DNA from 3 places in the Lysinibacillus sp. UGB7 genome. Region 1 is predicted to be linked to each of the others. Evidence: riboswitches for the same ligand, from Rfam matches in the RefSeq annotation. Region 1 holds a riboswitch; each other region holds the start of a gene.
The links. Region 1 has a riboswitch for cobalamin ahead of cobT (nicotinate-nucleotide--dimethylbenzimidazole phosphoribosyltransferase). Riboswitches for the same ligand answer to the same signal wherever they lie in the genome.

Region 1 (10,962 bases):
GTTTGCGAATGCCTTCAAGGCCCGCTTCTAAAATAACAGCCATTGCTAAATATGGGTTTGCTGCTGGGTCCACTGAACGTACCTCTACTCGAGTTGATAGACCACGTGCAGATGGAATACGGATAAGTGGTGAACGGTTTTGTGCTGACCATGCTACATAACATGGCGCTTCATAACCAGGTACAAGTCGTTTATAAGAGTTAACTGTTGGGTTTGTTACTGCTGTGAAACCTTGAACATGGCCAAGAACTCCTGCCATGAATTGCATAGCAGTTTCAGAAAGACCTAGTTCTGTCGATTCATCGAAGAATGCATTTTCTTTCCCTTTAAATAAAGATACGTTGAAATGCATACCAGAGCCTGCTTCACCAAATAATGGTTTTGGCATGAATGTAGCGTGTAGGCCATGTTTGCGTGCAATTGTTTTAACAACTAATTTGAATGTTTGGATGTTGTCACAAGCAGTAATTGCATCAGCATATTTAAAGTCAATTTCGTGTTGGCCAGGTGCTACCTCATGGTGAGACGCTTCGATTTCAAAGCCCATTTCCTCAAGCTCTAATACGATGTCACGACGGCAGTTTTCACCTAAATCAGTTGGTGCTAAGTCGAAGTAACCACCGTGGTCATTCACTTCTAATGTCGGTTCGCCTTTTGCATCTAACTTGAATAAGAAGAATTCAGGCTCAGGTCCTAAGTTGAAGCTTGTGAAGCCCATGTCTTCCATTTTTTTCAGGATACGTTTTAAGTTGTTACGTGGGTCACCAGCAAATGGTTCGCCTTTTGCAGTGTACACGTCACAGATGAAACGTGCTACTTTCCCTTTTTCAGAAGTCCAAGGGAACACTACGAAAGAATCTAAATCAGGGTGTAAGTACATATCTGATTCTTCGATACGTACGAAGCCTTCAATGGATGAGCCATCGAACATCATTTTGTTTTCTAGTGCTTTGTCTAGTTGGCTTACAGGAATTTCAACGTTTTTGATTGTGCCAAGAATATCCGTAAATTGCAAACGAATAAAGCTTACATTTTTTTCCTCGATTAGACGCTTAATGTCCTCTTTTGTGTATTTACCCACAGTTTTCCACACTCCTATAAATTGTCTAGCTTATATTATTACTCTACCCTATTAATGAAACAACAAACTGTCCGCTTAAAAAATGGACCCCTGCTCAATTTTAATAGAATCGAGATAAATCCCCACGTCTGATGGATGATTTTTGCATGCGCTGTGCTTGGCGCATTTCTTCACGCATAATACGACGTAATTCTGTGTCGCTTAAGTTTGGTTCTTCTGTTGCAACAGAATCAAGCTTTTTAGCAAATAATTTTTTTATCTTCGCCATATTCATGCCCTGCTCCAAGTAATCTTTAATTTCTAGCAGTATGTCGACATCATTTAATGAAAACATACGACGATTGCCTTCTGTTCGGTGTGGCTCTATTAAATGGTGTTCTTCATAGTAACGAATTTGGCGTGCCGAAAGCTCGGTCAATTGCATCACGATACTCATGGATAATAACGGCATAGTTCGTCTAATTTCACGACTCATTTAAGTCCCCTCCAATACCCGCTAATCATATAACGAAAAATTTTCACTGTCAATAAAGATGTAAGGTTTCCTAACATGGTTTTTCAGATTTTTTTAAACGTGCTGAAAAATTGTAAAAAATGGTACCTAATTGACTAGTTGTGTCCCTATTTTGAGATGGATTGCACTGCGCTACAAATGGCAAATTTCACATGCTCGTACGTTAATCCACCCTGAATAAACGCTGTATAAGGTGGACGAATTGGACCATCCGCAGTTAGCTCAATACTCGAACCTTGAATAAATGTTCCCGCCGCCATAATGACATCATCCTCATACCCAGGCATATACGCTGGTTCTGGAGCGTAATGCGCATTAATTGGGGAATTCGCTTGAATCTCTCGACAAAAAGCAATCATTTGCTGCGCAGTTTGGAAAGATACCGATTGAATTAAATCTGTACGTACAGCATCATAACTAGGTGATGTCGTCATGCCCGCCTCTTCCAGCATTCCTGCTGTAAAAATTGCCCCTTTTAATGCTTGAGAAACTACGTGAGGGGCAAGGAAAAAGCCTTGATAGAAATCACCTAACGTATTCAATGTTGCACCGGCTTCAGCGCCAATACCCGGTGATGTCATACGATAAGCGCATTTTTCTACTAAATCGGCACGACCAGCAATATAACCACCGATTTTGGCTAAGCCACCACCTGGATTTTTAATAAGCGAGCCTGCCATTAGATCCGCACCGACCTCTGTCGGCTCTTGTGCCTCGACAAATTCACCATAGCAATTATCCACAAATATAACCACATCTGGTGCAAGTTGACGCACCTTAGCACACATTTCTGCAATTTGTGAAATCGTAAACGATGGACGTGTTGCATAACCCTTGGAACGCTGAATAGCAATCATTTTTGTGTGCGGTGTAATGGCTGTTGCCACACCTTCCCAATCAATCGTTTGGTTGTCGATTAAATCTACATGGCGATAGCCTATTTTATAATCCTTCAGTGATCCTGTATCCTTCTCGCCACCATCAACAATGGATTGCAATGTATCATATGGTTGACCCGAAATATACAGCAACTCATCACCAGGACGTAATACACCGAATAAACTAAGCGTAATGGCATGCGTACCTGAAATAATTTGCGGGCGCACAATGGCCGCTTCTGCACCAAACACCTCTGCATAAACGCGTTCAAGATTGTCACGACCTTCATCGTCATAACCATAACCGTTAGATGGGTGCAGATGATAATCGCTTACCTGATGCTTTCTGAATGCCGCAAGCACCTTTTGTTGATTGAAAAATGCCATTTCCTCAACCATCGCATGATACGGACGCACCTTTTCCTCTATTTTTGCCGCGAAAGCTAGCGTTTGTTGTGTTAAATTGCTTGTAAAAGTCATTGTCTTCGTCTCCGTTTCACATTTGTCCTCCGTAAACAATCCATAACTCGTTCAACGCTCATTGAAAAGTAAAAAAATAAGTTAGATGAACGATGTACCGACCGTCAACACTAAATCAGTTTAACTAGTAATCAGCAGGAAGAATCCTCCGCTCATTGGAGTACCGCTTAATCTCAGTCCTATCTTAACAATTTGTAAGCCTACCTGCAAAACTTGCCTATTGTTTCTAAAGGCAAGATGCGCTAAGCTAATGTGCGAACTTGTTTCATAAAAAGTGTTTAACTACTGAATTTGGCTGCAAAATTCATAGATTCTGTAGCATTTGACAGGAGTCTTTACCTTTATTGCTAAAGTTTATTATATGTTAGAAGGGGTGAAAGGGATGGCTTGGGAGGTTTTTAGTATCATTGGGACAATTGCCTTCGCTATTTCCGGGGCAATAATTGCGATGGAGGAAGAATACGATTTATTCGGCGTCTATATACTTGGTATTGTTACAGCATTTGGTGGGGGTGCCATTCGAAATTTACTTATTGGCTTGCCTGTGACAACACTGTGGGGACAGGATATGATGTTTCAAATTGCCTTAGCGGCGATTACAATATTTTTCATATTTCCGCACCATCTTATTCAGCATTGGCATCGCTGGGGCAACTTCACAGATGCCATCGGCTTGTCGGCATTTGCGATTCAAGGCGCACTATATGCTGTCAAACTCGACATGCCCATTAGTGCAGTCATCGTTGCCGCTGTGTTAACCGGTTCAGGTGGTGGGATTGTTCGTGATATGTTAGCTAGACGTAAGCCACTCGTACTTCGCGATGAAATCTACGGGGTATGGGCAGCACTTGCGGGACTTATTATTGGACTCGAATTATTATCGGGGGATATCTTTTTATATGTATTATTTGGTGTGATTACCGTTTTACGTATTCTTTCTTATATGAAGAAATGGCGCTTGCCTTTGCGGAAGTTGAATCGGGCATAGTCAAGCTTCTTTCTCATTAAATAACAACAAGCCCAAAAAGTTGTGACTATTATTTGGGCTTGTTTTCCTATACTTTCTTAAAAACACAACGTATAACATAAGCTCTATGCTTGTTGAAAATGGGACTACTCTTACAAGCACTTGCTGTATCTCTTTCTTTTGAAAAACTAAAATTACTTTTCTAACAGCATCATAGATTCCTCTAATGTAGCCATGTTTTTCATCATGGAGCAAGCTGCATCCAAAATAGGTAACGCCAATGCTGCACCTGAGCCTTCTCCCAAGCGCATATTCATATGTAGCATCGGTTCAACTCCAAGCAATTCGGCTGCAATTTTTGCCCCTGGTTCTTCGGAGGTATGAGAAGGGATGATATAGTCTTTTACTTTTGGTTCAAGTTCGTAGGCAATCAGGGCAGCAATAGTAGAAATAAAGCCATCAATGACCACAGGTATACGATTTGCAGCGGCTGCAAGGACGACGCCAGCCATTGCGCCTATTTCTAAACCACCAACTTTTGCAAGAATATCAATAACATCATTGCGATTTGGTTTGTTTAAGGCGATGGCATTTTGAATGACCGCTATTTTATGCTCAATCCCACCTGCTCCAACGCCTGCACCGAAACCTGTCACTTCAAGCGGATTACACGCATGCAGAACCGATAAGATTGCAGCACTCGGTGTTGTATTACCAATTCCCATTTCACCTGTCCCGAGTAGATTTGCTCCACTTCTTATTTCCCCCGTAGCTACTTCAATTCCTACTTCAATAGATTGAATGGCTTGTTCCCTTGTCATGGCAGGGCCTTTTGCCATATTATCCGTCCCATATTTAATTTTTTTCATGATGACACCCGCATCAAGTGGGATATCTTCTTTTACGCCAACGTCTACTGTGACAATTTTTGCATTTGTAATTTTTGCGATAGCACAAACACCTGTTAAGCCTTTAGGAAAATTTAATGTTTGAAAGACCGTCACATTTTGTGGGTTTGACGTCACCCCCTCATCACAAACGCCGTGATCTGCCGCACAGACAATAATGGCTTTATTATCAATCTGTGGCAATAAATTTCCCGTAATACCTGATAGCTGCACAGCAAGAGACTCCAGTTTACCTAAGCTCCCAGGTGGCTTGCTAAGGGCATCTATTCGTTCTCTCGCTGTCCACATCATCTTGTTGTCAACATGTTGAATGTTTTGAATCGTTTGTTGTAATAATTGCATGAAAATTTCCCCTTTCCTGTTTGCCCTATTACTAAGTGGAATAACAAGCAGGTTTACATTTATATCCCCTTGTTTGAATAAAGAAAAAAACAAAAAGCCTGTAGTTTATTCATAACAAATAAACTACAGACTTTTCCATCGTCTATATAATAATCCGAAGTCAATTAGGCAGGTCTCCTGGCTCAAGTTCAACATTTCATAGAACCTTCCCAGACCATGCTAGTGGTATTCTCTATGAAACTCCCTTTTACAGTGGTGGGACCGCTAAAGTTTTTCACTTTATTCCCTATTCTCCCGCAATGGGCACCTAATACTTGTATGCAACTACTTTAAATCTACGACAAAGTAGTTTTTGTGTCAATTATTTAAATGTTTGCTAGATGAATCAATGTCATCATTCACTTTCATATCAATAAAGGCGAATATTATGAAAGAAAATAAAGTAATTGTTCCTATCACATAGGTATATTCCGCTACAGGCGGACACTTTCCGCGGGCAAGCACCGAGCCGCTTCCTTCGTTACGCTCAGTCTAGGGTCTCGGTTTGCTTGCTTTTTCCCGCTGGAGTCGCCGCCTTACGCTCCTACCAAAATGTTCGTGTTTCTTTTTATGAAAACTATTTACGAAATTAATTCAAATGATAGTCATAAAAAATTTAGTCAATTGAACGAACGTGAGAACGTATCCGACATAAGTAAAATTGATACAATCGAGAATTCAAATAATGAAGTGGACCCCATCGTGATGTTACTTTTTACTTTATAAAATGGACTATGAATCCACTGTTGGGTATCTGCTTAGTGTGCGTGTGGCGCTCTTTTGGGATGAATGGTGCTACTACACATTTTTTAGCGTGATACATCCTACTTTACTTTTATTACCTTCTCAGGGGAGGTCGAACATAAGATTAGTATCTCTAAAAATTGAAGAAAATAATACTTTAGATTTCCACCGACTAATTTGTATAAGATAAACACAAAACCCTCGCTTAAACGAGGGTTCCAATCAACACTTATTTAAATTCTAACTCACCATCATAAGCAAGCATGCCACCCTCAAGGTTTGTTACGTTAAAGCCTCGATCTTCTAGAAATGCGCAGGCATTTGCAGATCTTGCGCCAGCTTTACAAACCAAGATATAGGGCTTTGATGCATCTAATTCATTTAGACGATCTTGAATTGTGCCAAGTGCGATATGCTGTGCGCCTGGGATCATACCTTGTGCGACTTCATCTTCTTCGCGAACATCGATAATGTATAAATCTTCGTTTGCATCCAGTAATTCTAATATTTCTGTTGTTTCCATTGTTTTCATGTGTATAATCCTCCAATATGTCAAACTTGTTATATTATAGCGTGAACAAAAAAAAACAGCTAGTGTCACACACTAACTGTTCAAATACCCTTATTCCTCTGTCTCTGAAAAATCTACTTGCTTTGCTGGAACGAATGTAGAAATCGCGTGCTTGTAAATAAGATGCTGTTTGTTGTCAGCATCCACTAATAACACAGTAAAATTATCATAGGATTTCACAGTTCCTTTTAACTGGAACCCATTTAAAAGAAACACAGTTACAAAAACACTGTTTTTACGTAGATGGTTTAAGAACGTATCTTGCAAATTAATTGATTTCATGAAATGCGCCTCCCCTGATCTCTTTCTACCTCTTCATTCCTATAGTAGCATGTTCTACCAATTTAGCAATTAGTAATTTTTAGAAATTATTAGATGTTCCAATCTTGTTCTACAAATTGCACATCCATTTTATTGCGGAAATAGGTTAGCTGTCTTTTGGCATAACGTCGTGAGTTTTGCTTTAGACTCTCAATAGACTCTTCAAGTGTGCAATTACCATCTAAATAATCATATAACTCCTTATAGCCGATCGCCTGTATCGATTGTACACCTCGAATATTTTGTTGCCATAAGCCCTTTACTTCTGCTAAAAGGCCCTTTGCCATCATTACATCGACACGAAGGTTAATGCGATTGTAGAGCTCTTCGCGCGACATATTTTGGCCAAGTCCTAAAATCACATGCTGATAAAGCGGAATTTCCCCACGATTTTGTGCTTCTGCCGCCTTCGAGACGCCGCTAAGCTCAATCATCTCTAGTGCTCGAATGACACGGCGAGTATTATTTGGATGGATTGTCTCTGCGGTTGTTGGGTCAAGTGCAGTAAGTTTTGCATGCATTGCCTCTGGGCCTAAGCTTGCAAGCTCTGCATAATAGGCTTCACGTGCCACCTCATCTACCTGCTCCTCTGTAAATTGAAAATCATAGAGCACTGCTTGCACATATAATCCCGAGCCCCCTACTAAAATCGGTAGCTTTCCTCGCTCTTGAATATCAGCAATTTTAGTGCGCACTAATTTCTGATAATCCGCAACTGAGAAGGATTCTGTAGGCTCTTTAAAGCTAAGTAAATGATGGGGCACCCCCTCCATCTCTTCCACAGTAATTTTCGCCGTACCAATATCTAAACCCTTATAAATTTGCATGGAATCGCCGTTAATGATTTCGCCATTATACTTTTTTGCCATGTCAATACTTAGTGCCGTTTTGCCAGAAGCCGTTGGACCGACAATCGCAACGACCTCTGCCTGCTGTAATTTATCTTGTATCATATTTTTTCAACCACCGTAATAAAACTTGATAGACCGCTTCTTTATTGTCCTCGTTTAAAATCTCATGTCGCTTATCTTCAAATAAGTAGACCGTCACATCCTGTAAACCCGCGGCTGCAAATTGCTCCGCCACCGCGTACACACCTTGTCCATGATCACCGACTGGATCCTTGCTACCACTGATCAATAAAATCGGTAAGTTTTTCTTTGTTCTTTCAATTTCTTTTTTTCGATTCAGCATCATAAAACCAGCCGTTAAATCAACAAAAAATTGATTTGTCGGTATAAAGCCACAATAGGGATCATCGATATATTTTTGTACTTCATGCTCTACCGAACATAACCAATCATTTGCTGTTTTCGGATTAGGAAACTGTTTATTAAAGCTCCCAAAGCTCAGCTTGTTTAACAGTGGACTCTCCGTCCCCTTGCCTTGTTGCATTGCTAATGTCTGCGCAAAGAAATGGCCTGCCATATGCAATGCTGTGACACTACCGGTGCCACATAGTATGACTTTATCGACATTCTCGCTATACAATTGAATATACCTTCTTGTTATAAAAGACCCCATACTATGACCAAACAATATTAACGGCACATCAGCAAACTGAGCATGCATTGTATTGACAATTTCATGTACATCCTCTACAACACGCTCAAAGCCATTGCGCTCTGCAAAAAAGCCTAGCTTGCCGTTATATGCTGCTGTTTCTCCATGTCCACGGTGATCATGCATCGTTACCGCATAACCTGCAATACATAGCGCTTCTGCAAACTTCACATAACGACCGCTATGCTCCGCCATACCGTGCAAAATATGAATATGACCAATACATGAACTTGTTGGTGTCAGTGTTCTTGTAAAGACAGAATGCCCATCCGACATTTGAATATAGCGTTCCATATTCTAAAGCCCTCCCTCAGCAAAATTTGTCGCATCTAGGATGGCCTGTTCTAGCTGAGCAACATATGTGTGTTTTTGTGCCTCTGTATAATGAAAACGTTGTTGCATCACTTGAATAACTTGTTGCTTATAGCGTTTAACTGCATCGATATCAAAATATAGTAAGCCCGTACGGCGAATAAAGAAATCATTTGGCGTATAAACCATCTCCTCCTTCATGCCATATAGTAACATCGCGTGAAGAGCCAGCGGCATTGTGCTCCCTTGCTCATGCAAATATTTTACCTGTTCAAATAAGGCATCAACATTCGTACCGTATTTTTTCACCAGTTGTTTTGCTTCATCATAATTCAAACCGTACTGCACGCCCTCTCTTGCTTTATAGGCTGTATAGTCTGGAAAATTAATGGCATTAATGCCCTTTGCTCCAGAAAGTGAAAGTTCACGTGTAATACATGAACTAGCATGCTTAAATTTATGCATTTTGACAATTTTATCGACGGCAGTTTCAGCCATTTGACGATAGCCTGTTAACTTGCCACCTGCAATTGTCATCAAGCCACTTGGCGCTGTCCAAATTTCATCTTTACGTGAAATTTCTGAAGGATCCTTGCCTTTTTCGAAAATAAGCGGACGTACACCTGCCCACGACGATTCTACTGTCTCACGTGCAATATTGGCTGTTGGAAATATAGTTTTTGCAGCGGCTATTAAATAATCAACGTCTGCTTGCGTCGCCACAGGATGTGCCGGATCACCTACGTATACTGTATCGGTTGTTCCAATATAGGTCTTACCATCACGCGGTATCGCAAATGCCATACGACCATCTGGAATATCAAAATACACAGCTTGTTGCAACGGAAAATGCTTTTGGTCAAGGACAATATGTACACCTTTAGTCAGGCGTAATTGTTTCTTGTCTGTCGCTTTATCCTTTTGGCGAACCTCGTCCACCCATGGCCCTGCTGCGTTGACAATTTGTGCAGCATGTACTTCCACTGTTTCTCCCGTAAGATGATTCTTAACTTTTGCTCCAACTAGCTTTTTCTTGTTATATAAAAACTCTGTCATCTCAGCATAATTTAAACAAAGTGCCCCATATTCTACCGCTTTTTTCAACACTTCAATTGTGAGGCGGGCATCATCTGTGCGATATTCCACATAATAGCCTCCTCCCACAAGCTCTTCACTTTTCAAAAGAGGCTCGAGTGCTGTAGTTTCTCGTGCGCTCAGCATCATACGTCGTTCATGCTTTTTCACGCCTGCTAGTCGATCATATACTTTTAACGCCAATGATGTTGTAAATGGCCCAAGCGAGCCCTTCTTATATAAAGGAAGTAGCATTTTTTCAGGCATCGTGACATGAACAGCATTGTCATAGACAATTTCACGTTCACGTCCAACCTCTGCTACAACACCTACGTCTAACTGCTTTAAATAACGAAGGCCTCCATGTATAAGTTTTGTCGAACGACTTGACGTACCAGCCGCAAAATCCTGCATCTCAATCAGTGCGACTGACAATCCTCTTGAGGCAGCATCAAGCGCGATTCCCGCTCCTGTAATGCCTCCTCCAATCACTAATACGTCAAAGCTATACTGCTCTAAATAATGCATGATTTTAGGTCGATGCTCAAATGAAAACATACTGTTCTCCCCCATTATCTATGATTTAAAATTACGTGTAGCTTCTACTGCTTTTTGCCAACCAGCATATAAAGCCTGCCCTTGCTCCGCATTCATCTTCGGTTGATAGTTTTTTCCATTCATCCATAATGTAGATAATGTCTCTTTACTTGGCCAAAAATTAGTGGCAAGTCCTGCAAGATAGGCTGCACCAAGCGCTGTTGACTCATTAAGTTTTGCCAGCTCTACCTTTAGCTGCAAAATATCACTTTGGAACTGCATTAACAGACTGTTACGAACTGCCCCTCCATCAACTCGGAGCACTTCAATCGGTGTCCCATTAGCCTCTTCCATCGCATCCAGTACATCCTTTGTTTGATAGGCCAGAGATTCAAGTGTTGCCCGGATAAAATGTTCTTTCGATGTACCACGCGTTAAACCAAAAATCGCCCCGCGTGCATCCGTATCCCAATACGGTGTTCCTAAGCCAACAAACGCAGGTACGATATATACACCATCCGTATCCTCTACCTTTTTGGCATACTTTTCAGAATCCGCCGCAGTACGAATCATCCGAAGGCCATCTCGTAACCATTGGATTGCTGAGCCAGTTACAAAAACACTACCCTCT
Region 2 (10,962 bases), on a different contig from region 1:
TGAAAATTGCGCTTGGTACTGCTGCTAATGGAGAGAAATGTGCAACGGCTAAAGACGCACCTAGGCCCGAATTTTGCATTCCTACTTCAATGGCAATAGCTTTCTTTTTCGCTAAGTTCATACCGAACATTTTTCCAAATAAATACCCGATTAAGTATCCTAAACTATTGTGTAATACAACAACAGCGAAGATAGTCAAACCAGTTTCAGCAATCTTTTGTTGATTGCCTGCAACAACAGCAGCCACAATGGCAACGATAGCTACTACAGAAACAAGCGGCATCACCTTCACACTTGCTTTGGCTTGCTTGTTAAAGAGCTTCTGTACAATGAAGCCTAATGCAATCGGAATTATAATTACTTTGACAATCGACATAAAGAGTGCGCTAGGTGCGACATCAATGTACTCACTTGCAAATAAATAAATAAGCCCAGGTGTCACAATCGGGGCTAATAAAGTTGTGATGGATGTAATTGTCACAGATAATGCTACATCACCTTTGGAGAGGAATGTCATAACATTTGATGATGTACCCCCTGGGCAACAACCTACCAAAATAACACCGATTGCAATTTCTGGTGGAAGGTTAAATATTTTTACCAATAAAAAGGCTAAACTTGGCATAATCAGAAATTGACCAACTATACCAACCGCCACATCTTTTGGTCTGGTTAATACTTCTTTAAAGTCTGCGACCGTTATTGTTAATCCCATACCAAACATAACAATACCTAGTAATATCGTGATATACGCTGCAATCCAAGAAAAACCGCTTGGAACAAAAAAGGAAAATGCTGCAAAAAGAAGCACCCAAATAGCAAATGTTTTGCTAACAAACTCACTAAAACGTTCTAAAGCTTTCATCCTACACCTCTATGTAATATTTTACTAACATAGTAAATTATATATTGAATACAGAATTTAATCGATAATCAGAATAATGAAAATACATCTTGATTTACAATAAACTCCTATGTGTATGAAAGCTTATAATAAGATGGAGAACAATAAAGTAAGGTTTGCTTCAATTCAAAAGCAACAACCCCAATTGAAAGATTGTGTCTATCAATGGGGGCTTTTCAGTTGAGGTTTGCTGTTCGTATAAACACAGCAATGGACTATATAAATAGACGAGTTAGATCTTTAACAATCCGTTATAATTCAAGTTTAAATAATTTGTGCATGAAATTGGACTGAAGGATACAAAGTATGGTTTGCTGAACAGCATTCTTTTGGCGCGTCTCTCTATAAATAGAAGTTGCCTTTATTCGATGAAAAAACACTAACCTTTACTTTGAAAAGCCTCGGATTATTGTGTGTTCAAAAATCCAAGACTTTTATTGTCTAAAAATAGTAGTTTTGCAGTCTTGGGAACTTAAATTCTCACTAAATGTAGTCATAATAAATTTAAAGAAGTTTGGATATTGATTGGGATTAGCACTCCTAGCCAATATCCTTCTTTTAATTACTCAAGGAGTATTTATGGGTGGAGTCATTTTAATAGAAAATCTTGAAATTCATTTGGACATCAATCATTAAATACACACTAATTACTCAAGATTAGTATAATGAAACTAAATAAAAGTATATTTACTGACACGAATACTGTTATGCAATATTTGTGTGAGCATTTCTAACAAAATTTTCAACATGGCAAGTGGTGGGGAATTATACGAAATAATTAATACGAGTGATTTCGTCATTCAAACTTCAAAAAAAAACTGTAGCTGAGTTAATGGGGTGATGACAAATGAACAAAGGAAGAATCATTTTACATATTGACCTTAATTGCTACTATGCTTCTGTCGAACAAATTTACGATCCTACACTAAAGGGAAAACCAGTCGCAATCGCAGGGAATCCAAAGGAACGTAGAGGGATCATTATAACATGTAGCTACGAAGCAAGAGCAAGAGGCGTTTATACAACCATGAATGTCGGAGAGGCGCGCCGAAAGTGCCCAGAGTTAATTGTGCTGCCTCCTAATTTTGAACGATATAGAGCTGCGTCGAAGTCTTTTTTTAATTTGTTAAAAGAGTATAGCGAAATCCTGCAACCAGTTTCAATCGATGAAGGATATTTGCAACTCCCTGTAATCGAGGGTCAAAATGTATTGCAACACGTACAAAAAATGCAAGATAGAATCTGGAACGAACTTCAACTGCCATGTTCAATCGGCATTGCTCCGAATAAATTTTTGGCGAAAATGGCAAGTGATATGAAAAAGCCGATGGGTATTACAATACTGCGTAAGCGTGACGTGCCAACAGTTTTGTGGCCGATGAATGTAATTGAAATGCATGGCATTGGTAAAAGTACGGCAGAGAAATTAAAGAAGTTAGGTATTCAAAAAATAGAGGAACTAGCTGTTGCTGATGAATATACATTAAAGCAAAACTTTGGCATTAATGGTCTGCGCATGAAGCAAAAAGCGAATGGCGAAGATGATAGACCTGTCGATCCACAAGCAATATACGATACAAAAAGTGTAGGTAATTCAACAACGTTGTCTCATGATACGACTGACAGAGATGAATTATATAAAATAATTTCAACACTTTCTGAAAAGGTAGCAGAAAGACTAAAGGCAAAGAAACTTGCCGGTGTCACTGTGAGTGTTATGATTCGTACAGCTGATTGGGAGACGTATACTCGAAGCAAATCTATAAATAATGCGATCTTTTCGAAAGATGATATAGTGGAACAAGCCTGGGATCTATTTGCTAAGAATTGGAATGAAGAGCCTGTTCGATTACTTGGTGTCACCGTCTCTAATGTCAGTGACATTAAAGAAACGACACAGCAGCTAACATTCTTTAACTTTGAAGAGTATATAAAAGACGAACCAATCATAAAGCTTGTTGATCAAATAGAACAGAAATTTGGAAAAGGTGCAATTATTCGTGGTTCAGATATTGCAAAGCCAGTCGGGAAATATCATGCGAATACGAGTTTTAGTAAGGACTTTTGGGATGAACAAAATTAAAATGTTTGTCCCTTTAATTTTGTATAAGAGTGAAAAAGGAAGAATTGTTAAAATTATTTATGAGAATCAATTTCACAATTCATTTTCATGTCAATAAAGAAAAATATTGTGAAAGAAAATAAAGTAATTGTTCCTATTACATAGGTATATTCGCTACAGGCGAACGCTTTCTGCGGGCAAGCACCGAGCCGCTTCGAGGCAACAGGTGTTTTTATGTGCGAAAGCGAAGCGTCAGCAACAGGTGTTTTTATGTGCGAAAGCGAAGCGTCAGCAACAAGATGTTGGTCACGAAGGTGTTGTCACAGGACGTGACGCTTTTAGCCTTCGTTCCATAAAAGTTCAGTCCAGGGTCTCGGTTCGCTTGCTTTTCCCGCTGGAGTAGCCGCCGTATTCTCCCCTATACAAAATGTTTTGTATGGGTTTTAGAATTGATGTTTAAGATAATGCCATTTAAGTGGTAATTAGCTTCAAAAAGAGCTATCTAAATCCCACAATTGATCTCCCATTTTTTCTATAAGTGCTTTTGCTCTTTTTTCAATCTTTTCTGGGAGTTCATTTTTACTGAAATATTTTAGATTAAGACTCTCTCCATCATTCATTTCTAACATTCCACTTACATTTATTGCACGAAATAGATGAATTACACTATATGTTTTATCTCCATTTGGATACTGAAAGTAATAATGTGGGCCAGAAAAAACACCTATCAATTCAAACTGATTTGCTACAAGTCCCGTTTCTTCTTTCAGTTCACGAGAAGCAACTTCTTCTAAAGTTTCACTTAGTTCCATTGAGCCGCCAGGTAACCCCCAATTCAATGTATCTGAACGATATTGAAAAAGAATCTTCCTTTTCTCATTTACCACAAGTATCGTTGCCCCAACGCTTATAATTGGTCTACTACCAATAAATTTCCGTAATTCTGAGATGTATCCCAAATTTTCTCCTCCTAATAATTGTTATTATAAATAGTTCTGCTTTATTAAATAAGAAACCTTTAAATTCCCTAGTAAAAGGTCAACAAGATAGAATAAAAGTTAATAGTCTTGATCTTTTGTTAGATGCGCTTGCTAAGTATTTCGAAAAGCTGTACTCACAGTAAAATGAAAAGATTTCAAAGTAATTTAACTAACATTAGGCCCTGTTATATTCCAAGAAATACCTTGACGTAGGATAGAGAAAAAACATATATAAAAGTTGATTAGTTAACGACTAATATATTTATAGCGAATGTATGTACGTACATTCATTGAGTATTAAGTTAATTGAATCATTTTCAATCGAGGGAATAATAATCTTTTTTGTGAGAAATAATGCTAAAAAATGTAGAATAGTCTTTTGAATAAGAAGAATAGTTTTTAGTTATTTGTTTTTTCTGAATTTTGTCTATATTGCTTGTTTTTGAGCCTCTATGTTAAGGTTGAAAGACAAATTGAATATGCTAAATTTTGGTGGTTCAAATGAATATATTTCATTTGATTAAAAGGGAAGTTGGTGAGAGTCCAACACTGTCCCGCAACTGTATTTGGGAGTTAGATAACAATACCACTGTTTTGATTGTCAAAATGGGAAGGTGTTATTGTAACGTTGATCATAAGTCAGGAGACCTGCCACTAAAGAAAGCATCAATTTACCTACGAGGATAGGGGGTGTTAGCTACTGTATGATGGTTGTGAATTCGTTTAAATTCACTGTTTTTTGCTCTGTCATGTTTTTGTAGATTAACAACTTCTAAAAGGGGTAGAAGTTGTTTTTTTGTTGTTCTTTTGTCGATGAATGTGAACGCTTACAAGAATGATAAAACAAAGGGGTTGGATGTATTGAGTTAAACTATTCACCAGGTCTCGATGGCATTATTGCCGCTGAGACGAAATTATCTTTTTTAGATACTGTACAAAGTCAAATTGTCATAAGGGGCTATGATTTGATTGAATTATCACAGAGATATTCGTATTTAGACATTGTGTACTTATTGTTGCATGGAGAAATACCGACTACTGAGCAACGGGGTGAGTTACAGGACATTTTGAAATCAAGTTATCAAGTTCCACAAGAGATTTTTCAAATTTTCAAGTTATTACCTAATGGGACACATGCTATGGATGGGCTTAGAACAGGTATTTCTATATTAGCAGGCTACGATCAGCAAATCCATGATCGGTCTACTGAAATGAATTTGAAGCGAGCATTTAGGCTTTTAGGCGGTATGCCAAATATCGTAGCGAATAGCTATCGTGTGTTGAATGGTCAAGAGGTCGTAGAGACAGATAGTCAGCTTTCTTATAGTGCCAATTTTTATTACATGATTACTGGAAGAAAACCAACTGCGTTAGAAGAAGAAATCTTTGATCAATCGCTCGTTTTATATAGTGAACATGAGATGCCCAATTCAACGTTTACGGCCCGTGTCATTGCCTCTACACAATCTGATTTGTACGGTGCTTTAACTGGAGCTGTAGCATCATTGAAAGGAAATTTGCATGGCGGAGCGAACGAGGCAGTGATGTATATGCTTCTTGAAGCCAAGACAGTGGAAGGCTTTGAAACATTGCTGAAAAATAAACTGCAGAACAAAGAAAAGATTATGGGCTTTGGCCATCGTGTGTATATGAAAAAAATGGACCCAAGAGCGCAAATTATGAAAGAGGCTTTACACAAATTATGTATAGAGCAAGGAGATGATCTATTATATCGCATGTGTGAAGTCGGTGAAAAAATGATGGTGCAGGAAAAAGGATTGTATCCAAATTTAGATTATTACGCAGCTCCCGTATATTACATGCTTGGATTGCCTATTGAAATGTATACGCCAATTTTCTTTAGCTCACGTACTGTCGGCTTATGTGCTCATGTGATTGAACAGCATGAGAATAATAGGTTGTTTAGACCTCGTGTCACTTATATTGGCGAGCGTCATAACCTTGAAGAACTAACAGTGTAATCAACGTTTAACAACTCGCCTTAAAGCTGATGGACATTCTGACCAATGTCCATTGGCATACTAGTATATCAAATACATGCGTTGAAAGGAAGATAAGATGATTAAAACGAATGAAATATCTACGACAGATCAATTATTAACAGATATCGCGGATTATGTATTAAATACTAACATTACAAGTGAAGAAGCATATGAAACTGCACGCTATGTTTTACTAGATACTTTGGGTTGCGGCATTTTGGCCTTACAGTACCCAGAATGTACGAAACTCCTTGGACCTGTTGTTCAAGGTACAGTAGTTCCAAATGGTTCACGTGTCCCAGGAACTTCTTATGTCCTTGATCCAGTGAAAGGGGCTTTCAATATTGGATGCATGATTCGTTGGTTAGATTACAATGATACATGGCTGGCGGCTGAATGGGGACATCCTTCTGATAATTTAGGTGGTATTTTGGCCGTTGCAGATTATTTGAGTCGCGTACGTATTGCAGAAGGTAAAGAGCCTTTTAAAATGAAAGACGTTTTAGAAATGATGATACAAGCCCATGAAATACAAGGCGTTTTAGCTCTAGAAAATAGCCTGAATCGTGTTGGGTTAGATCACGTATTATATGTCAAAATTGCTACAACAGCTGTTGTGACAAAGGTATTAGGGGGATCTCGTCAAGAAATAATTAATGCATTGTCAAATGCTTGGATTGATAATTCAAGCCTAAGAACATATCGACATGCACCTAATACAGGATCAAGAAAATCTTGGGCTGCTGGAGATGCAACAAGTAGGGCAGTACAATTAGCCATGATGGCCGTGAAGGGGGAAATGGGGTATGCAACTGCATTATCTGCACCTGGCTGGGGATTCCAAGATGTGCTCTTTAACAAACAAGAATTAAAGCTTGCAAGACCGCTTGCCTCTTATGTCATGGAAAATGTTCTTTTTAAAGTTTCTTTCCCAGCTGAATTTCATGCGCAAACTGCTGCGGAATGTGCCGTACATTTACATCATGAAGTGACAAATCGCTTAGATGATATTGAAAAAATTCAGCTTACGACACATGAATCAGCCATTCGTATCATCGATAAAGAGGGACCGCTAAATAATCCAGCTGATCGTGATCACTGTATTCAATACATTACAGCAATTGGGCTAATCTTTGGTGATATTACGGCAGACCATTATGAAGATAACGTGGCTGCTGATCCACGCATAGATGAACTGAGAAATAAAATGGTTATTGTTGAAAATTCGCAATATACAGTCGACTATTTAGACCCAGAGAAACGTTCTATTGCCAATGCTGTTCAGGTTTACTACAAAGATGGTACATCGTCAGAATTAGTAGAGTGTGAATATCCTTTAGGACATCGTTTCCGACGTGAGGAAGCATTCCCTCAAATCATCGATAAATTCCGGCAAAATATAAGTACTCACTATTCACAAAAACAATCTAACAAAATAAATAAGGTATGTGCCGATAAAGAACTAGTCGAAAATAGCTATGTACATGAATTTGTTGATTTATTTGTTCATCAATAGATGGGAGGGTTTTTGTAGATGGCGTGGATTGTGAATGAATCTGTTTCGCAAAAACAATTGGCAGAACAATTTCGAGCTTTAATTACTCGTTCAAATATTTTACAAATACCAGGAGCTCATGATGCAATGGCCGGCTTAATGGCTAAAAAAGTAGGCTTTAAGGCATTGTATCTATCTGGAGCAGCGTATACAGCGAGTCGTGGCTTACCTGATTTAGGCATGATTTATTCGAATGAAGTAGCAGATTGTGCTAGAGACATTATCCGAGCTACGAATTTACCAATGCTAGTGGATATCGATACTGGTTTTGGTGGTGTATTAAATGTTGCTCGCACTGCTCGTGAAATGGTAGAGGCAGGAGTGGCAGCCGTACAGTTAGAAGATCAAAATTTACCCAAAAAATGTGGACATTTGAATGGAAAAACACTCATTTCTCAAGATGACATGATACAAAAAATAAAAATGATTAAACAAATAGCGCCTACCATGGTAATTATTGCGCGTACCGATGCAAGATCTGTAGAAGGTTTAGAACAGGCTCTCATACGCGCAAAAGCCTATGTAGAAGCTGGAGCTGATGCTATTTTCCCAGAAGCCCTACAAAATGAAAAAGAATTTAAACAATTTGGACAAGAAGTAGATGCTCCATTATTAGCAAACATGACCGAATTTGGTCAAACACCTTATTATACAGCCAAGGAGTTTAAAAAAATGGGCTATTCCATGGTTATTTACCCCGTTACATCAATGAGAGTAGCAGCAAAAGCATATGAACGAGTATTTGAATTAATAAAAAATACGGGAACCCAAAAAGAAGCTATTGAGGATATGCAATCCAGAAGTGAATTATATGAAACGATTTCCTATAATGACTTTGAAGATTTAGATAAAAATATTGCTAAAACAGTTTTAACAATGAATCAATAATGTCTATAGTAAGTCTAAGTATTACAAATTGCTTTGGTATTCGGAATGTGATTATTCCGAATACCTTTTTTAATTTTATCAGGAATATTCGTACCAAGAATTGATGAATCAAGACCGAGTGGACAAGGAAAAATTGAACGTGTATTTGTTGCCATGAATTTGAAAAAGCTAGACATCACGAAGTCAAAAAAATGGAAAAAATTGTTCGTAGCGTATTACTCTCGCCATTTTGTCTCATATGCACGTGTTTCCTTGTGCAAGATTTTCTTGTCAAATTTACGCTTGTTCTTGTTCGCACTCGCTTTCACATGTGTCGAATCAATAAAGACATGGTCAGCGCTCAATAATCTCATAATTTTTACTGAAGGTTAAGAAATTTGGCCCTTCGGTATGAAAGCCAGTTACTAAAACCAACGATACGCCATGTTAGATTGGATTTCTTTCATTGTCTGACGCTTAGAATAAATACCAAATACATAATGAATAAAACGTCATTTTAACTAGAACAATAGGATCAATACTTGGTCGCTCAACTTGACGTACACTAGTTGATTGGAGCGCAGGCGGCGACTTTAGCAAAGAATAGCATGAGCTTGAGGGCCCCGCAGAAGCGTAGCGACGAGGAGACTGAAGCGATGTCCGCGAAAAGCGTCCGCCGTAGCGGAAATCAACGGGGTATATGGATATCACAGCGTTAAGTAATGAACGACATGCGCCTAGTATTGCCCAGGAAATACTAGCTCAGATTGAAGACCGCTTTGGCAAGGAGTCATTAAACGTGGTATGTTGGCAAAGCAAAGATTTTTCAGATGATCATTAGGAAAAAGTCGAACCCAAAATAGGATTCGACTTTTCTGGATGTTAAGGAAACTGGAGGTTTTTATGCTCTAGCTGTTAGAAGGGTAAAAGACAACATTCTTTGTGGTACAAGGAGCTGTTGGATGTATTGAGCACTAAATGTGTGTCTCATTTAAAATAGTGAGGATATAAGTCTTTATGCGTCAAAATCCAGTCCTTCATGTCAATAATCATTTCTTCGTAGCTAGGAACCTTATATGAAAAATCATTTCGAGTATTGATTAAAGTTTTATCTAGCTTAACTAAAGGAGAGGGGTGAATCGTCATTTGATTACCTTTAAAGTGTTTATTGAATAATTGTAGTAAATCAAACTTAGTTATACTTACAGCATTCACGAGATGGTAGAGGCCGGTTGTTTCTTCCATTGCTGCTCGTTCCATTGCCTTTGCTAAGGATAAAGTGGTGACACCCGTCCAAATAGCACCAGTATAACCGTTAATAGGGCCTTTCTGTTTCATAAACCAATTAAAGAGTCCAATACCATTTTCATTCATATCAGGACCAATGATGGAGTTTCGAAACGTTAAATGCTCAACGCTGTCAATTTCCCCTAATCCCTTTGTGCGATCATAAAAGGTTTCACCGTCAGGCAAACTGTTTTCATTATAAGGTGCTGCTTTTCCTGAAAACACACAATCCGTACTCATATGAAATAGCTTTGTATTGGTATTCTTCAGTAGAGCAACAATGGCATGTGGTAAATAGCTATTTAGAAAAACAGCTTTTGCACGGTTGTCATTACATGCTTCATTTAAAACGCCTAGGCAATTGATGATCACATCATAGTCATCTAGCAAAAGCTGCTGTAAAAAAGCATAATCCGTAATATCACCAGTTATGTTTTTTCCATAGGGAAAGACTGATCTTGAATAAGTTGTGACATCATGCCCCTGCATAGTTAAAAATAAGGAGATTGTATGGCCAGCCATCCCCGTTGCGCCAAGAACTAAAAATTTCAAGGTTTTCCTCCCGTCCAATTATGTAGTTCTTCTTGAATGAGCGAGAGCTTTAATAACTTTTCCTTGATTTCTTGTATGGAAAGTATTTTCGTATTATTCGAATTATATTCATCTGTTAAAGTAATTTTAGGAGAGCCCTCATCAAGGTATTTGCCATAATTTAAATCCCGGTTGTCTGCTGGGATTCTATAAAAATTACCCATGTCAATCGCTTTAGCTGCTTCCTCCTTTGTTAAGAGCACCTCATATTTTTTTTCTCCATGACGTGTGCCAATAATTTGAATTTTATTGGGAGCTTGAAAAATTTCCAGAAGTGCTTGTGCTAAATCTTCAATGTACGCTGACGGTGATTTTTGCACCATGATGTCCCCGTTATCGGCATGTAAGAATGCGTATAATACTAATTCAACTGCTTCATCTAAGCTCATCATAAAACGCGTCATTTTTGGATCAGTAATAGTTAGTGCTTTACCAGTCTTTATTTGTTCGATGAAGAGGGGAATGACGGAGCCGCGTGAAGCCATAACGTTACCATATCGCGTTCCGCAAATTAAAGTTTTAGCGGAATGAACCATCCTTGACTTGGCAATGAATGTTTTCTCCATCATTGCTTTAGAAATACCCATTGCATTAACAGGGTAGGCGGCTTTATCGGTGGAAAGACAAATTATTTTTTTTACGCCTGCCTGCATAGCTGCAGTCAATACATTATCTGTGCCTAGAATATTCGTTTTGACAGCTTCAAGTGGGAA
Region 3 (10,962 bases), on a different contig from region 1:
ATTTTATCTGGGTCTACTGTTAATGGTTTGAAATCTGTTTTAAAATCCATTTGTATTGCCTCCTAGAGTATGTTTTGAACAGCTTGCAGTACATCCTCAAACTTGGAATACTGTTGGCCGTATTGTATATTTGGTCGAGCAATTAAAATCGTTTCAATGCCACAAGCAAGTGCAGCCTCAAGCTTTTCATCAACTGAACCAACTTTTCCGCTTTCTTTTGTAATCATCAAAGTGACGTCATATTGACGGAAAAGTGCTTCGTTTAATTCTTTTGAAAATGGTCCTTGGATGGCAACAATATCTCTTTGAGCCACACCAAGTGCCTCACATTTTTCCATATTATCAAGGCGAGGAAGCATCCGCGCAATAACCCGCGTATTTTCTAGACCATGCAATACTTTGGTAAACGTCGCTAGCGTTTTACTGCCTGTAGTCAACATAATGACACCGCGTTTTTTTGCTGCTAGTTGCGCCGCTTGCTCATAATCTTTAACAACTGTGATGAGAGGATGTGCGTAGTGCTCATGGGCACGTTCATAGCGAATATAGAGTACACCTGCTTTTTCAGCTGCTGCCATCGCATTTTTAGAAGCCTCTTCGGCAAATGGGTGTGAGGCATCTACAACAAGTTGATAGCCCTTTTCTATTAAAATCGTCGCCATTTCGTCAGCCGTCAAACGGCCAACTAAATGTGGAAGACCAACTTCTGTAAGACTTGAAGCCGCTGAATCAGTGACCACGGTCGCAGTCACTTTATGTCCAGCAGACTGCAATTCTAGTGCTAGATTCCTTGCATCACTCGTCCCCGCTAACATGAAAATCATTTTACTGACTCCTCTTCATGGTGATGGTGGTGGTCATGGTCGTGATCGTGGTCATGTCCGTGATCATGATCATGATGGTGATGGTGATGTGCATGACCATGTACCGCAGCATAAGCACGGTAATTTTCTAAATCTTGCATGCCAGTAGATGTACCATTCACAGCTTGCTCTATGCGCTCTAATAGCACATTTTGTAGGCGCTCATGATAGCCAAAATAATTAGCAATTTCAATATCACAGTCAGGATATTTTTCGTTAAATTGCTGGCACATGCCATGCATACGTTCCATTAGGATGCCTGTAAATAAAAAGTACGGCAACATAATAATTTTTTTCGCCCCCAACTTCACACAACGCTCAATTCCTTCTTCAACACGTGGATCTGTTACGCCCATAAAGGCACTTTCCACGTAAGGTACAGGGAGCTTTTCCCAAAGTAAACGAGTAATTTTATAAAAATCACCGTTGGCATAAGGATCACTACCACCACGAGCAATTAAAAGAATCGCGGTATCTTTAGGTTCTTCTTGTTGTGCATTGAAGCCGATTTCTGCTAGACGATCTTCCAGAATGGCAAAAATTTCATCATGAATACCAATTGTTTGAGCATATGTGAACGTGATATTTGGATAGTGTTCACGCGCATGCTCAATTTCTGCCGGGATATGCATTTTGGAATGTCCAGCATGCAGTAAAATGATTGGAATTACATGTACTTCTGTAGCACCCTTCTTCACGCAATTCGTAATGCCTTCTTCAATGTTTGGCGAAGCAAACTCAAGGAAGCAAGTTTCTACTAAAAAGCTGTCATCAATCCGAGGAGTCATTTGCTCAATAAATGTGCGTACCTCATTATTTCCTGCTGCTAAACGGCTACCATGGCCAACAAATAAAATAGCTTTCATCTCTTTTCTCCTCACTAATCGCCGCACGGAGCTGGCTCTACTTTTATTTTTGAAGACATATCTTGATACGTAAAATGCAATATTTTTTTCACACGTTTGAAATATTTAAACAAGCGCTCATTTGGGTGCGCGTTAGCTTTGTACTCTTCAATAATGTCTGTAATAAGTGGCATAAGTTGTTCAGGTTCTAAGCCTTCTACAACAGGTTGTGCAGCATGCGCTGTACGCCCAACTGGTTTAGCGCCGATAAAGACATCAAATTTACTTTTACGATAGACGATACCAATATCATCAAACACTGCACGGTAGCATGCCATACCACAGCCGTTAAAGCCGATGTTTAGCGTTTTGGGTAAAGACAAACCACCTAGCTTTTCTTGAATTTCCTCAGCATATGGAATAGAATCTGCTTTCTCTCCATAACAAAAATCACATGCTTTTAATGACAGTACATCACCAATAGGGGCTAACAAAAAACCCACTTCACGTAATTTTGTTGTTATCTTATCGGGTTCTGCCGTTGGAATTTTCAAATGGATTTGATGATCAGGTGTATATTCCATCGTTCCTTCTTCTCCGACAACTTGTGCTAACGCCGTCATTTGCTGCGGCGTGAAAAACTTATTGGCCACCCCTGGACTTACGGCTAATTCAAAAATGGTTTCAATTTTTTGTTGTACAAGCTTAGGTGTTGCATGCCCTGCACTTGTGCCCTTTACCATTGCAAGAGCTGTTGCAGCCATTTCAAGTGATGATTTTTTTAGCGTTGCCATAGGCGTTATCGCTATACTGGGCTTGCTACGTCCTGCATTCGGGTCAGCCTCAAAATCAGCACGCGCTGTTCCTGTTTGTTGATTCATCGCCCATGGTTCATTTTCTTCTTTCAGACGCTGATGTGGACGTAGTGGCTGTTTTTCTTCTCCAAGTGTATATTTACGTTGGTAGCCACGTGGTGTAATCATTTTATTGTCATAGAAAAATGTAGATGAATTTCCGATAATGACCGTTGTGAGCATCCCAATATCATGTTCAAGCATCTCAGCTAATGTTGTCATGGTAATTTCCTGGCGATCACGATAGGCACTTTTCACGAGTCCCACTGGGGTATCTGGAGATCGGTATTCTAGTAAAATGCGTTGTGCTTCTACGATTTGACGTGTACGTCGACCACTTTTCGGGTTGTAAAGTGCAATCACAAAATCGGCCATCGCTGCAGCTTCCACACGTTTGGCAATTAGATTCCATGGCGTTAAATGGTCACTTAAACTAATTGTGCAGGAGTCATGCATAATCGGCGCACCTAGTAAACTCGCACATGAATTAATAGCAGAAATACCAGGAACAATCTCTACTTCAACACCTGTTGCTTCTGTCCAACCAAGCTCAATCAATACCTCATAGACAAGCCCAGCCATCCCGTACACACCTGAGTCACCACTGGAAATGACAGACACGATATTACCTGCCTCTGCCTGCCGCACAGCTTCCTGCGCTCTGGAAACTTCTTCGGTCATTCCTGTACTAACAATCGACTTGGCCGTCACTAAATCTTGAATGAGCTCAACATACGTTTTATAGCCGATGATAAAATCACTCTGTTGTAACGCCTCCACAGCTCGCGTTGTAATATGTTTAAAATCACCGGGGCCAAAGCCCACAACAAAAATCTTACCTTTTTGCGCCATTTCGTTACCCCTCTTTCACCTTTTCAATACCTTTTATAGCTGTTGTTTGTGCTGTACGCTGTAACGTACCTTCACGAAGTGTGAACACATGTTCACTATGTAAAGTCTCGTGGTGTAAGTCTTGCACGAGCGCCCTCGCATGCTCTGTCGTTGGCACACGATACCAATTTCCTTGTGGATAAGCGATGACAACACAAGCATCCTTACACCTGCCGTTACAGCGTGTTCTTGTCGTATGTATTTCCTTATCGAGTGCTTGTACCTGTATTTCATCACGTATTGCTTGGGTAATTTCCTCGCCATCTTTTTTCATACAGCTACTGCCATTGCAAATAAAAAGATGCGTTTTCATTCCTTCTAAGTTCCAAGTTGTCATTGTGTTGCTCCCCTCATTTGCTTTTAGGAAAAAGAAAAGACCTTCACTCTAAACGAAGAGTAAAGGTCTTGTAGAAGCCAAATAAAAACGAATATATAGGTACTCGCTCTCGCTTCAACTTCTCCCTCCGAAAAGTTTGCATGCCATCAACTAAGCAGGTTTCCTGACTTAAGCTTCTTCTTACTTTCGCACCTTCCCAGTTATACTAGTGGCTTTTACGATTTCATCAGCTATTACAGTAGCGGGGGCTGTATCGGATTCACACCGATTTCCCTATTATCTCGAATACTATCGAGCACTTATAGATGTATTTATATGAAATTTTAATTGTATAAAACGTAATAGAAAACTGTTTCTATCATAGCTTATTATTTATAAATTTCAACAATTCTTTTTTAATTTGTGAAATTTTTAGTAAAATTTCAACAAATATTTCAGGCAAAAATGTGGTTTTGCCCTTTAATTTATCATAATTTTCTATATTGAAGCTCAATTAAAAAAATTTTAATAAAAAGAGATAGCTTATTTATGGAAAATTATGTTACACTTTGTCGTGAAATCTCACAACTTCATCTTTTTCGGTGCGAAGTGTCTACATTTCGCTTAAAAGGGAAGCCGGTTCAAGTCCGGCGCGGTCCCGCCACTGTACTAGGGAGTTTTATAGATAAATGTCACTGTCCAAAGGATGGGAAGGCCTATAAAATGTCGAACTAAAGCCAGGAGACCTGCCGAAAAACACGTGATCGTTTCAACCTACGAGGATAGGTGTGCGGCTTGGCAGATTAACATTCTATTTGCTTTTTCAGCTATGCACTTTTCCTATATCGGAGAAGTGCTTTTTTTTATTGCGCACGCTACATTCGACATTTTATTTTAAGGAGGAGCCATTTTGAAATTTTCTTGTTGGAAGCTTAGTTATTTCTTACTGGCATTTTTACTCGTGCCAAATCGAGCATTTGCCATGCACATCATGGAAGGATTTTTGCCAATTGAATGGGCGATTTTCTGGTGGGTCGTCTCGATCCCATTTATTATTTTAGGATTACGTTCGATCCGTAAAACAATCGATGAAAACCCTGAAACAAAAATGATTCTCGGTCTTTCAGGTGCTTTTGCATTCGTTTTATCAGCACTGAAAATTCCATCGGTTACAGGAAGTTGTTCGCACCCAACTGGTGTTGGCCTCGGAACTGTATTATTTGGTCCATTAGCGATGAGCGTCATTGGAACGATCGTCTTATTATTCCAATCTTTACTCTTAGCTCATGGCGGTATTACAACATTAGGCGCAAATGCTTTTTCGATGGCTGTAGCGGGGCCATTCATCGCCTACTTCGTTTTTAAAGGTGCTCAAAAAATCGGTCTATCTTTTTCACTGGCGGTATTTTTTGCAGCAATGCTTGGTGATTTAGGTACATATGTTGTGACTTCTGTTCAACTTGCACTGGCCTTCCCATCAGAAGTAGGCGGATTTATGGCTTCATTTACTAAATTCGCAGGTATTTTCGCATTAACGCAAATTCCTCTCGCAATTAGTGAAGGTATTTTAACTGTCATCATTATGAATTTCTTGAAAAAATATAATATCAGTGAATTAAAAGCTTTACGTGTTTTCTCAGCTAAGGAGGCACATTAACATGAAAAAAAACTTACTACTATTAGCAATTGTTGTACTATTGGCAATCATTCCGCTATTTGTACAAAAAGGTGCAGAATTTGGTGGAGCAGACGGCGAAGCGGAAGCAGCAATTGGTGAAATTAATGCCGAATACGAGCCGTGGTTCGAAAGTTTTTGGGAGCCACCAAGTGGTGAAATTGAGAGCTTGTTATTCGTTCTTCAAGCCGCACTTGGTGCTAGTTTTATAGGCTATTTCATCGGCTACATGCGTGGCAAACATAAAGAAGGTTAAGCGATGCTCCTCATTGATAAGTATGCTTATATGAATAAGCTAGCATCTGTTCATCCGCTAGAAAAAATGACGCTTTCCCTTGGTCTTCTACTACTGTCGCTTATCATGAGAGATGAACAAATTTCACTCATTACATTTATTGTGATGAGTGCTTTTATCATTGTAGGTGCAAAAATTCCCATTATGTATTTTGCCAAGTTATTACTACTACCAGGATTCTTTTTACTTACTAGTTTAGTATCCATTTTATTTTCTATTGTGCCTTCACCTAGCACACTTCCTACACACTTTTGGTCATACTCACTCAAAGGTGGTTGGATAATTTTTATTGGCAGTGCGAGCATCGAAACAGCGCAGCAGCTTTTTTTCATCGTCCTTGGCAGTATTAGCTGTCTGTATTTTTTAATTCTTACGACATCGGTACAATCTATTTGCTATGTTCTACGACAATGGCGGCTTCCCGTTCTATTTGTTGAATTAGTAGAATTAACGTATCGTTTTATTTTTATTTTTTTAGACAGTATGCAAAAAATTCATCTTGCCCAGCAGGCTCGATTAGGTTACCGTTCCCCGATGCAATGGTTACGCTCAATTTCAATGCTAATTGCAGCGTTATTCGCAGAGATGTTCCAACGAAGTCGTGAGCTCAACAATGCAATGCAGGCACGCGGTGGTGAAACAGTCTATTGGCAAGAGAATTTTACCCCTAGCATGAAAAACTGGCTAGGTATTGCTGTTATTTTTATATTCCTCATCATTTATGGAGGTTTTTTCACATGACGACAGATTTATATTTTGAACTAAAACAATTATCCTACGTTTACGCAGATGGAACCTATGCTTTAACCGATATTACCCTTCAAATTCCAAAAGGCAAAAAGATTGCATTACTTGGACATAATGGTGCAGGAAAATCAACGTTATTTCAGCATCTAAATGGCATTTTGAAACCAACCGCTGGTAGTATAGCATTTTGCGGCAAAGAAATTCACTATAGCAGAAAAGAATTAAAGGCATTACGGCAACAGGTTGGTATTGTGTTTCAGGATGCCGATAATCAGCTTTTTTCTGGGACAGTGAAGCAGGATATTGCATTTGGGCCACTTAATCTTGGTTGGGCCGCTGAAAAAATTGAAGAAAAAATAGCATGGGCCGTTGTACAAACTGAAATTGCAGCATTGCTTGATAAACCGATTCATTTTTTGAGTGTAGGGCAGAAAAAACGTGTGGCCATGGCAGGTGTTTTAGCAATGGAACCATCCGTATTATTATTAGATGAGCCAACTGCAGGGCTCGATAATTATTATGCTGCACAAGTTTTACAATACCTAGCCAAATTAGAAGATGGTGACAGAACCATTTTACTAGCAACCCATGACATTTCACTCGCTTATGAATGGGCAGATCAAATTATCGTTATGGTGGCCGGGAAGATTATTTATAACGGCGATCCAGTAGCCCTGTTTTATCAAGAGGATTTACTTGAACAGGCCCACCTTGAACGGCCATGGGTCTTTGAAATGGCGTTGGCCTTACAACACAAAAAACTATTTGAGAAAAATATTACGATACCGCGTTCGCAGGAAGATTTACAAAGACTTATTGAACAACTTTAAGACAATGTTTTAGGAACATAGCATTTTTCGGACTTTAATTGCGGGCCTTTCACCTGTACTTGAATCGACGTTCCTTGATTCCTATCTCACAAATCTAGTAGAGGGTGACTCCACCACTGTACGTACGGTTCTCTCTTATTAAGAACCGTTACACCTGATGCATCAAAGATGTGAAGTCGGTCTCTATTAAATATAAATTCTTGGAAAAATATTTACTTATATCCTTATATTATGAAACTTTTTTATCGTTCGTTCGTAATAGTATAGTTGTGACTTACATTAAAAGGAGAGAAAACAAGTGAAGAACTGGATTAAGAAATCAATGGCTGTAGGTGCATCTGCTGCACTAATGGTTCCTGCTGCTTCTGCCTTTGCAGAAGCGCCACAAAACATAGCGAAGAACCCAGAGTCTGTGAAAAATACTGTCGCTAGCAATCAGGAACAAATTCTAAAGCAATTCAACAATGAAAAAGAATGGATTAGTAAGGATACAATTATCGTCAAGCATTCAGGACTTGCTAAGAACGCTCATAAAAAAATTGGCTCTAAAGTAATCCGCTCTATCCCTTCATTAGGTTACGATGTTATCCAACTTAACAAAGGAGTAACGCTAGAAAAAGCAGTTTCATATTATGCCAAGCAAGTAGGGGTTAAAAGTGTATCTCCAAGCTACGTGTATCATGCCTTTGACACAGGAGAAGATCCAAAGAAAAAGGATATGTATCATCTAAACCTGCTTCAAATTGATAAGGCCTTAGAATTAGCAGGTGATCATGAGGTAAAAGTAGCAGTTATCGATTCTGGTGTGGATTTTAAACATCCTGAGCTAAAATCTCAAGTGCTTCCACCATATAATGCAGCAGCACCTGCCAATTCCACTTATCCTGGTGACCATGGAACACATGTAGCAGGTATTATTGGAGCGGCAAAAGATAATGCTGTAGGAGGACATGGGGTTAATCCAAAAGCCAAGATTCTTCCAATTGATGTATTCAACGGCAAAGATGGTGCCAATGATTTCGTCATTGCACAAGGAATCCTTCATGCCATTGAGCAAGGCGCTGATGTTATTAACATGAGCCTTGGCGGCTATGGAGAATCTCCATTAATGAAAGAAGCCGTTCAGAAAGCGATTGATAATGGCATTACCGTCGTAGCAGCTGCGGGAAATGAATCGACAGATAATTACTCCTTCCCTGCTTCTTTCGAAGGCGTTATTAGCGTAGGTTCTACGAATGAAAGAAACAAACTATCAAGCTATTCAAACTACGGTCCATCGGTTGACGTGGTAGCTCCAGGTGAAGATGTCTACAGTACTGTTCATGATGAGAAAAAAGGATCTTCCTTTGTAAAATTTAGCGGAACATCTATGGCATCTCCTGTCGTTGCAGGTGTGGCATCCCTACTAAAATCAAAATATCCAAACCTAAAACCTCATGAAATTGAAGCTATTCTTGAAATGACCGCAAAGGATTTAGGCGAGAAGGGCTATGATCTTACGTATGGGCATGGTCTTGTCGACCCTATAAAAGCCTTACAGTTTGATTTAAAAAATCTACCTAAACAGTATTCAGAAACAAAAGATGAGCGAATGAAAAACGCAAAAGACCTTAAAAAGAATGTATTGAATACAGAAAAAGGTGAATTCAAGCAGCCGGATGAAAAAAAATGGTACAAGGTTGATTTAGATTCAAATGAATATGCGCAACTAACATTAAAAGGTGCAAATAAATTCGATTATGCAGTTGATTTGTACTTCTACCCTAAAGGTCATAAAGGTGAAGTAGAACCTATCAATGTGAATGATGTCCGCGTAGGAAAACAAGAAGGATACCTATTTAAAGCAGATCAAGCAGGAACCCTCCTTGTTGGTGTAAAAGATCATAATGGTAGCTATAGTTTAAAGGGCGAGTCTAATTACATCTTAACAGCTCAAACAACAAAGGAATTACCAATTGATTCATTAGATAAGAACAATGTAGAGAAAATTAAACAATTCCCATTCAGTACAGCAGGGAAAAACTATACCCTACTATCTAAAGATCAACAAAGTGACCAAGATTATTTTACATTTACAGTAAAAGAACCAACAACGCTGAAATTTGATGTATCGGGTATTCCAGGTGTTACAGCATCGATGGAACTTTATTTAAAAGAAGACTTCGCTAATATACCGACAGAAGAACTTAATGAAGAAGAATCGGATGAGGCTTATCCAATTCAAACATCCTACGGCATGGATAAAGGAGACGGAGTAAGCCTTATTGTTGATGCTATTCCCGATGAAGAGTATGTACTTAGCGTATCTAATGAAAGCGGTAGCGATTTTTCACTTGACATGTTCTTTAGCGGAGGCATTGAAGTTCAAGAGAGCATAAGTGAATCAATGATTCCTTACACATTAAAAGGCGAAGTCGTTACCCTTCCTGAAGATGAAGACGGACTTCCATTAAATGACGAAATACTAGAAGACAACGTACAAAATGATGATGTTTTACCTGTAACTCCAAATAAAGCTAAAAAAAATAATCAAATAAATGATTTAATGAGTATGTTCATGAGTCCAACTGGTATGGGAAGTCTGGAAGATGTGGATGTAATTATGGAGAAAGCGATTCGTTTTGATATTGGAAAAGATCAAAAAGCATACTTCCAAACAGAAAATGATGAAGATTACTTTTTATTTAAAGCAAAAGAAGATGCCGTTTATGGTTTCCATATTAATAAAGGCATGAACCAAGCACCAGCTGGAACGATTTTTGAATATGATGAGGAAACAAATGAATTATTACCAGTTTCTTCATTAACAAATGATTTGGGATTAATCAGTCTACTTCTAGGCACAACAACTGATGAAAACGAGGCCAAGACAATTGCCTTGAAAAAAGATAAAACCTATGTTGTAAGTGTAGCCAATTATGGTGGCCGTTCTTCTGAACCATACACACTTAAAACAAGTAAAATGGCAGATATTCCAACAGATAATAATACAGAAAATAATACACCAATAAAAGCTCAAATGATTCAACCTGGTAGTACTTTTAAAGACCATCTGATTTATAAAGATGATACTGATTTCTACTACTATAAACAACAAGGCAAAGATGAGGTCATGAGTCTTCTTGTTTCTTCCGTACCATTTACGAATGAACAGCTAAATCAATTACCTAAAGAGCTTCAAAAAGAATTAAAATTTTCAGGCTCCATTATTGAAGATACAAATGGTAATATGGAAATCGATCCAAAAGAAATGGAAACAGAAATTCCATTTGGGCAAGGTGAAAACTTAATTGAAATACTACTCGGTATTTCTGGCACAACAGATGTAAATACTTCATTTAAAGCGAAAAAAGATCGCGGTTATTTTATTGTTGTGAATGGCTCGAATCTTGGACAAGTATCACTGCAACCATATACTTTAACGATGTTTGATCATAATAGAGTAGATGAAGATGCAGATTCTGAGTTAGTTAATGGTGTACCAACAAAACCATCTCAGCTGACAAAAAAAGACGATAAATGGGTAGCAACTCAATATCTTAATGCAGGTGTTCCATTTGGAGATAAGGACTATTTTGAATTTACCAATGACAGCAAACGCGATGTGTTCTTCTCTCTACAAACTGAAAAAGCACTAGATGGCGTC

Region 2: another riboswitch for cobalamin. It lies ahead of mmgD (citrate synthase); the one in region 1 lies ahead of cobT (nicotinate-nucleotide--dimethylbenzimidazole phosphoribosyltransferase).
Region 3: another riboswitch for cobalamin. It lies ahead of ACOMCU_RS09675 (energy-coupling factor ABC transporter permease); the one in region 1 lies ahead of cobT (nicotinate-nucleotide--dimethylbenzimidazole phosphoribosyltransferase).

Annotation. Positions count from the first base shown of each region.
Region 1 covers NZ_JBMGUV010000040.1:20,943-31,904, reverse strand. The annotation lists gene glnA (type I glutamate--ammonia ligase) at 1-1,081, opposite strand, end outside; gene ACOMCU_RS24220 (MerR family transcriptional regulator) at 1,182-1,556, opposite strand; gene ACOMCU_RS24215 (aminotransferase class I/II-fold pyridoxal phosphate-dependent enzyme) at 1,703-2,953, opposite strand; gene ACOMCU_RS24210 (trimeric intracellular cation channel family protein) at 3,336-3,941, shown strand; gene cobT (nicotinate-nucleotide--dimethylbenzimidazole phosphoribosyltransferase) at 4,115-5,170, opposite strand; cobalamin riboswitch at 5,320-5,496, opposite strand; gene ACOMCU_RS24200 (rhodanese-like domain-containing protein) at 6,183-6,485, opposite strand; gene hfq (RNA chaperone Hfq) at 6,576-6,806, opposite strand; gene miaA (tRNA (adenosine(37)-N6)-dimethylallyltransferase MiaA) at 6,896-7,798, opposite strand; gene ACOMCU_RS24185 (alpha/beta fold hydrolase) at 7,785-8,702, opposite strand; gene ACOMCU_RS24180 (glycerol-3-phosphate dehydrogenase/oxidase) at 8,706-10,352, opposite strand; gene glpK (glycerol kinase GlpK) at 10,371-10,962, opposite strand, start outside.
Region 2 covers NZ_JBMGUV010000008.1:114,052-125,013, forward strand. The annotation lists gene ACOMCU_RS09595 (bile acid:sodium symporter family protein) at 1-865, opposite strand, end outside; gene ACOMCU_RS09600 (DNA polymerase IV) at 1,752-2,987, shown strand; gene ACOMCU_RS09605 (NUDIX hydrolase) at 3,455-3,925, opposite strand; cobalamin riboswitch at 4,423-4,617, shown strand; gene mmgD (citrate synthase) at 4,807-5,928, shown strand; gene prpD (2-methylcitrate dehydratase) at 6,026-7,465, shown strand; gene prpB (methylisocitrate lyase) at 7,484-8,392, shown strand; partial or broken gene ACOMCU_RS09625 (transposase) at 8,620-8,920, opposite strand; gene ACOMCU_RS09630 (SDR family oxidoreductase) at 9,359-10,210, opposite strand; gene ACOMCU_RS09635 (polysaccharide biosynthesis protein) at 10,207-10,962, opposite strand, start outside.
Region 3 covers NZ_JBMGUV010000008.1:128,927-139,888, reverse strand. The annotation lists gene ACOMCU_RS09700 (precorrin-8X methylmutase) at 1-50, opposite strand, end outside; gene cobK (precorrin-6A reductase) at 63-824, opposite strand; gene ACOMCU_RS09690 (sirohydrochlorin chelatase) at 821-1,729, opposite strand; gene cobJ (precorrin-3B C(17)-methyltransferase) at 1,744-3,414, opposite strand; gene ACOMCU_RS09680 ((2Fe-2S) ferredoxin domain-containing protein) at 3,419-3,790, opposite strand; cobalamin riboswitch at 3,926-4,108, opposite strand; cobalamin riboswitch at 4,353-4,538, shown strand; gene ACOMCU_RS09675 (energy-coupling factor ABC transporter permease) at 4,680-5,426, shown strand; gene ACOMCU_RS09670 (energy-coupling factor ABC transporter substrate-binding protein) at 5,428-5,700, shown strand; gene cbiQ (cobalt ECF transporter T component CbiQ) at 5,704-6,480, shown strand; gene ACOMCU_RS09660 (energy-coupling factor ABC transporter ATP-binding protein) at 6,477-7,316, shown strand; gene ACOMCU_RS09655 (S8 family peptidase) at 7,615-10,962, shown strand, end outside.